DNA from 2 places in the Variovorax sp. MPBD4-3 genome. Region 2 is predicted to be linked to the other one. Evidence: predicted binding sites of a transcription regulator. Region 2 holds the regulator's gene; the other holds the start of a gene.
The links. Region 2 encodes HrcA, which represses chaperone genes, less so after heat shock. Its sites were predicted from a motif close to TTAGCACTCNNNNNNNNNGAGTGCTAA; they were not measured.
Positions count from the first base shown of each region.

Region 1: a site for HrcA is predicted at 1,197-1,223, ahead of AC1RVW_RS28430 (co-chaperone GroES). Genes of this name have one in related genera too.

Region 1 is NZ_JBXASW010000083.1:8,150-11,552, reverse strand. It holds gene AC1RVW_RS28440 (FecR domain-containing protein) at 1-549, opposite strand, end outside; gene AC1RVW_RS28435 (sigma-70 family RNA polymerase sigma factor) at 549-1,058, opposite strand; gene AC1RVW_RS28430 (co-chaperone GroES) at 1,314-1,604, shown strand; gene groL (chaperonin GroEL) at 1,634-3,286, shown strand; gene AC1RVW_RS28420 (metallophosphoesterase family protein) at 3,396-3,403, opposite strand, start outside.
Region 2 is NZ_JBXASW010000041.1:30,246-33,648, forward strand. It holds gene recN (DNA repair protein RecN) at 1-334, opposite strand, end outside; gene AC1RVW_RS21360 (NAD kinase) at 335-1,246, opposite strand; gene hrcA (heat-inducible transcriptional repressor HrcA) at 1,278-2,285, shown strand; tRNA gene AC1RVW_RS21370 (tRNA-Ile) at 2,317-2,393, shown strand; gene AC1RVW_RS21375 (hypothetical protein) at 2,605-2,844, opposite strand; gene AC1RVW_RS21380 (hypothetical protein) at 3,001-3,219, shown strand; gene AC1RVW_RS21385 (diguanylate cyclase domain-containing protein) at 3,259-3,403, opposite strand, start outside.

The DNA.
Region 1 (3,403 bases), on a different contig from region 2:
ACCCGGCAGGCCGCGGTGCCTTGCCGTCTCGGCCAGGATCTCGCCTTCGCGCAAGGTGACGAGCCTGTGCGTGGCGTCGATGGACACATCCACCGACGTGCGGGTGTTGAGCTTCAGCAGCGAGCCGTCGGCCAGCGTGACGGAACGCTGCTCGCCGGTGCCCGTGCGGTAGTCGGCCAGCCAGGCGCGCCAGCCGCCGTCGGTGCCGGCCACCTGCCACGACGCGTAAGCCAGCGAGCCACCCCCCGCCAGCACGGCAATGCCGCGCAGCACCCGGCGCCGGTCGGCATGCGCAGCCCGCAGCGTGGAGGCCGCCACGTGCGCCGGCACGCGCTTGAACGTCGCCTGCATGGCCTCGAAGCGCTGCCAGGCGCGCTGGTGGTCGGGGTGGGCGCGATGCCAACGGCGCCAGTTCTCGCGGTCGGCCTCGGTGGCATCGCCGGAGCACAGCCGGGCGTACCAGGCGATGGCCTCCTTGCGGACCTCGGCTTCGCTGCGCGAGGGCGCGCCGATGCCGTCGGGCGTCAGCTCGAAGCCGGACTTCATCATCACGGCGCGAGCATGTAGCAATGCTCGAGCGCCTTGAGCATGTAGTTGTTGACCGTGCGCACCGTCACGCCCAGGCGGGCGGCGATTTCCGCATAGGAGAGTCCATCGAGCTGCGACAGCATGAAGGCCTGCCGCACCGGCGGCTTCATGCCGTCGAGCATGGTGTCGATGGCCACCAGCGCCTCGAGCACGATGGCCCGCGCTTCGAGCGACGGCAATTGGGGTTCGGGCAGCGCGGCGAGGGTGTCGAGGTAGGCACGCTCCAGTGCCCGGCGCCGGTGGAAGTCGACGACCAGCCCGTGCGCGATGGTGGCCAGGTAGGCGCGCGGTTCAGCCGCGGCTACGGGCTCCCTCCTGCTCAGCAGCCGCACGAAGGTGTCGTGCGCCAGGTCGGCGGCGTTGTGCGAGCAGCCCAGCTTCTTGCGCAGCCAGGCGTGCAGCCATCCGTGATGATTGCTGTAGAGCGTTTGCACCTCGTGCTGAACTAACGCGAACTCGCCGGCCGGCATGGGTGGAATCTCCGCGCAGCCGCGATGGCTTCGCTCGGTTATTAATACGAATAGTTCTCAATTGTACGCTTTCGCCGGATGCCTTCCAACCAGCTGGCACGCACACTGCCCTTGAAACGTCATCGATTGCCCTTATGATTAGCACTCGCTGCTGACGAGTGCTAACAGCCCTCGCTTCCAGTCGATGGGCTGCCGGCCTCCGGTCCGGCGCCCGACCACAAAACCCGTTTCTTATCCATACATCCAGGAGATGCAATGAAACTTCGTCCTTTGGCCGATCGCGTGATCGTCAAGCGTGTTGACAGCGAAACCAAGACCGCCTCCGGCATCGTCATCCCCGACGCAGCCGCCGAGAAGCCCGATCAGGGCGAAGTCCTGGCCGTGGGCCCGGGCAAGCGCAACGACAAGGGCGAGCTGGCCGCACTGACCGTCAAGGTCGGCGACCGCGTCCTGTTCGGCAAGTACAGCGGCCAGACCGTCAAGGTCGGCGGCGACGAACTGCTGGTCATGAAGGAAGACGACCTGTTCGCGGTCGTCGAGAAGTAATTCAAACATCCCATTCGGAGTAATAAAACATGGCAGCAAAAGACGTAGTCTTCGGCGGTGAAGCCCGCGCACGCATGGTCGAGGGTGTGAACATCCTGGCCAACGCAGTCAAGGTCACCCTGGGCCCCAAGGGCCGCAACGTGGTGCTCGAGCGCTCGTTCGGCGCCCCCACCGTCACCAAGGACGGTGTGTCGGTCGCCAAGGAAATCGAACTCAAGGACAAGCTGCAGAACATGGGCGCCCAGCTCGTGAAGGAAGTGGCCTCCAAGACCAGCGACAACGCTGGTGACGGCACCACGACCGCTACCGTGCTGGCTCAAGCCATCGTTCGCGAAGGCTTCAAGTACGTGGCCGCAGGCATCAACCCGATGGACCTGAAGCGCGGCATCGACAAGGCCGTGACGGCCTTGGTCGAAGAGCTGAAGAAGGCTTCGAAGCCCACCACCACGTCGAAGGAAATCGCTCAAGTCGGCTCGATCTCGGCCAACAGCGACGAAACCATCGGCAAGCTCATCGCTGACGCGATGGACAAGGTCGGCAAGGAAGGCGTGATCACCGTCGAAGACGGCAAGTCGCTCGAAAGCGAACTGGACGTCGTCGAAGGCATGCAGTTCGACCGCGGCTACCTGTCGCCGTACTTCATCAACAACCCCGAGAAGCAATCGGCGCTGCTCGACAACCCCTTCGTGCTGCTGTTCGACAAGAAGATCAGCAACATCCGTGACCTGCTCCCCACGCTGGAACAAGTCGCCAAGGCCGGCCGTCCGCTGCTGATCATTGCCGAAGAAGTCGAAGGCGAAGCCCTGGCTACGCTGGTCGTGAACACGATCCGCGGCATCCTGAAGGTCGTGGCCGTCAAGGCTCCTGGCTTCGGCGACCGCCGCAAGGCCATGCTGGAAGACATCGCCATCCTGACGGGCGGCAAGGTCATCGCTGAAGAAGTGGGCCTGACGCTCGAAAAGGTGACGCTGGCCGACCTGGGCCAGGCCAAGCGCATCGAAGTGGGCAAGGAAAACACCATCATCATCGACGGCGCCGGCGCTGCTGCCGACATCGAAGCCCGCGTGAAGCAAGTGCGCGTGCAGATCGAAGAAGCCACGAGCGACTACGACCGTGAAAAGCTGCAAGAGCGCGTGGCCAAGCTGGCCGGCGGTGTTGCCGTGATCAAGGTCGGCGCCGCCACCGAAGTCGAAATGAAGGAAAAGAAGGCTCGCGTCGAAGACGCCCTGCACGCTACCCGCGCCGCAGTGGAAGAAGGCGTGGTTGCTGGTGGCGGCGTGGCTCTGCTGCGTGCCAAGCAAGCCGTGGGCGACCGCGTCAAGGGCGACAACGCCGACCAGGACGCCGGCATCAAGCTGGTGCTGAAGGCCATCGAAGCGCCCCTGCGCGAAATCGTGAACAACGCCGGCGGCGAAGCCTCGGTGGTGGTGAACGCGGTTCTGGCCGGCAAGGGCAACTACGGCTTCAATGCCGCCAACGACACGTACGGCGACATGCTCGAGCTGGGCATCCTGGACCCGACGAAGGTCACCCGCACCGCACTGCAGAACGCCGCTTCGGTGTCCTCGCTGCTGCTGACGACCGAAGCCATGGTGGCTGACGCTCCGAAGGACGACGCTCCTGCCGGCGGCGGCATGCCCGACATGGGTGGCATGGGCGGCATGGGCGGCATGGGCATGTAAGCCCGAAGGCCGGGAACACTTTCCCGGCCGAGCCGCTCGATCCGTCGAGCAACAAGAAGAGCCGGGCATGCCCGGCTCTTTTTTTTTGCCCGCGGGGCCGCGCGCCCGCCTACCAGC
Region 2 (3,403 bases):
TGGCCGGGCTGCCGTTGATCCAGCCGCGGCTGCGGCCCTGAAGGTCGACGGTGCGGCGCAGCAGCAGCGCGTCGCCGGCTTCGAAGCCGCCTTCGTCGAGCCAGGAGGCCAGGGCCGGATCTGCATCGAATTCGGCGCTCACGTCGAGCCGTTCGGCGCCTTCGCGCACCGCGCCAGCGTCGGCGCGGTTGCCCAGCGCCAGCTGCAGCGCGTCGATCAGGATGGATTTGCCCGCGCCGGTTTCACCGGTCAGTACCGTGAAGCCGCCGGACAGGTCGAGTTCGAGTGATCGCACGATCACGAAGTCGCGCAGTGCGATGCGTCGCAGCGCCATTCAGGAGCCTCCCTCGTTCCAATGAAGTTTCTTGCGCAGCGTGTCGAAATAGCTCCAGCCGCGCGGATGCAGGAAGCGCACGCGGAAGTCGGAGCGGCGCACCACCACGCGATCGCCGATCGCCAGCGAGGCGAGCGACTGCATGTCGAAATTGGCGCTGGCGTCGCGCCCGCCCACCAGCTCGATGACGATCTCGTCGGCATCGGGCAGCAGCACCGGGCGGTTCGACAGCGTGTGCGGCGCGATCGGCACCAGCACCCAGCCCGGCACCGCCGGGTGCAGCAGCGGCCCGCCGGCCGACAGCGCGTAGGCGGTCGAGCCCGTGGGCGTCGCGATGATCAGGCCGTCGGCGCGCTGGTTGGCCACGAAATGCCGGCCGACCGACACGCGCAGCTCCACCATGCCGGAGGTGGCGCCGCGGTTGACGACCACGTCGTTCATGGCCAGCGCGTCGAACACCGAGGCGCCGTCGCGCATGACCCGCGCGTGCATCAGGCTGCGGTGGTCTTCCTCGTATTCGCCGGCCAGCATCGGGATCAGCGTGGCCTGGTAGTTGTCGAGCGGGATGTCGGTGATGAAGCCGAGCCGGCCGCGGTTGATGCCGATCAGCGGAATGCCGTAGCTGGCGAGCTGCCGGCCGATGCCGAGCATGGTGCCGTCGCCGCCGACCACCAGGCCGAGGTCGCAGCGCTGGCCGATTTCCTCGACCGACAGGGCCTCGTAGCGCGGATGGGCGGGCGCGTCGTCGGCGTCGTCCTCGCAGGTCGAGCGCTCGACGAACACCTTGCACCCCTGGGATTCGAGGAAGGCGCCGATGCCTTCCATCACGCCGTCGCGCGCGTCCGCCTGCGCGCGGGCGCCGGAAGCCTGGTATTTGCCTATGAGGGCGACGTGACGGAAGCGAGAGGTCATATCTCACAAATTACAACACTAAAATCTTGCAATGCTGGACGACCGTGCCAAGTTGCTGCTCAAGACGCTCGTCGAGCGCTACATCGCCGACGGGCAACCCGTCGGCTCCCGCACGCTCTCGCGTTCGTCCGGGCTCGACCTGTCGCCCGCGACCATCCGCAACGTCATGGCGGACCTCGAGGAACTGGGGCTGATCGCCAGCCCGCACACCTCGGCAGGCCGCATCCCGACGCATCGCGGCTACCGCCTGTTCGTCGACACCATGCTCACCGCCCAGCGCGAGCAGATGAGTCCGCCGGCGCTGGCGCCCGACCAGCCGCAGAAGGTGATCGCCAACGCGGCGCACCTGCTGTCGAACCTGTCGCAGTTCGTGGGCGTGGTGATGGCGCCGCGCCGCGCTTCGGTGTTCAAGCAGATCGAGTTCCTGCGGCTGTCCGACCGGCGCCTGCTGGTGATCATCGTGTCGCCCGACGGCGACGTGCAGAACCGGGTGATCTTTCCGGAGGCCGACTATTCGCAGTCGCAGCTGGTCGAGGCGTCCAACTACATCAACGCGAACTACGCGGGCCTGACGATCGAGCAGGTGCGCGATCGCCTGCAATCCGAAGTCGAGAAGCTGCGCGGCGAGATCGCGGCGCTGATGCAGGCCGCCGTGAAGGTCAGCTCCGAGGTGCTCACCGAGGCGCAGGAAGACGACGTGGTGATCTCCGGCGAGCGCAACCTGCTCTCGGTGACCGACTTTTCCAGCGACATGGGACAGCTGCGCCGCGCCTTCGAGCTCTTCGAGCAGAAGGCGCAGCTGATGCGGCTGCTCGACGTGTCGAGCAAGGCCGAGGGCGTGCGCATCTTCATCGGCGGCGAAAGCAAGGTGGTGCCGTTCGAGGAACTGTCCATCGTCAGCGCCAACTACGAGGTCGACGGGCAGGTCGTGGGCACGCTGGGCGTGATCGGGCCGACCCGCATGCCCTATGAACGCATGATCCAGATCGTCGATATCACGTCGCGTCTGGTGAGCAATGCGCTGAGCCATCGCAAATAGGCGCCGCGGCGCGAATAGAATCGTGGCGCGTGGGCCGTTAGCTCAGTTGGTTAGAGCAGCGGACTCATAATCCGTTGGTCGAGTGTTCAAGCCACTCACGGCCTACCACCATCCCCCGTATCTTCTGGATTCCGTGCTTCGCTATTTCCATGGCGTTGCACCGCAATCCATGAACGCTCTCCGCAAATCAGCGGGGCGGCTTCACCTTCTTCCCGACTTCAGTCATGTGGCCAGGCAGGCCCTGCGGCCGCCTCGGCTCGCGGCTTGCCCCGGTGCGGTCTCCAGCACAAAGGCTCGGGTGCTTGTCCGACTTTGAAACTCAGGAAAAGTAGTACTTTGGGTTAACAAAACTCAAAAGGCAGCCTCCCCGCAGGCTGAAGACCAAATAGTGCGTATCAAGAAGCCCGACAACCTTGCCGCCATCCGGGCGAAATTCGGGGTGCCAGCGCGCCGTGGTGGCGCAGTCGAAATCAATGGCCGGCGCGGTGTCATCACCGGAATGAGCGGGGATCTCGTGAAAGTGAAACTCCAGGGGACGGATGCCGGACTGCCGTTTCATCCTCTCGAGATCACGTACCCGCAGCAGTGCTGATCGGGGGTGGCCGCAACGGTGGGCGCAAGCCTACAAGCGGGCCGGACGAAGCGTGGAAAGATTCAAGGCGGGGAGCACTGAACACCGATACCCGCAAGCGAAACCTTGTGTGGAGGATTTGCAATGCCGATGGATTTCCTGCGTCGCATCGAGGAGGCGCAATTTCCCCTCGCCGTTCTCGAAGAGGCTGACATCAATTGCGCGGCCGTGCTCGCCGCGGCGAACTTCATTGATGCGAATCTTCCGGTGCCCGGCGGCGGTTCGAAGCCCCCCGCCGTCATCCTGCGCATCACTCCGCAGGGTCGAGCAGAACTGAACCGGTTGCGAAAGCAATGCACATGAAGAAGCCGACTCGAGGGCGGCCCGGGGCCATTCCAGCCTTCAACCCGTACGTTCGAGCGGGATCACATCGGCGCTCAGCGAACCCGGCTGGGCGGCAAGGTCCGATGCGAAGGTGAACGCCGGGCCCGCCCGGTGCTGCTTGACGTGATACATCGCCCTGTCCGCCGCGCGCAGCAGTCGGGCC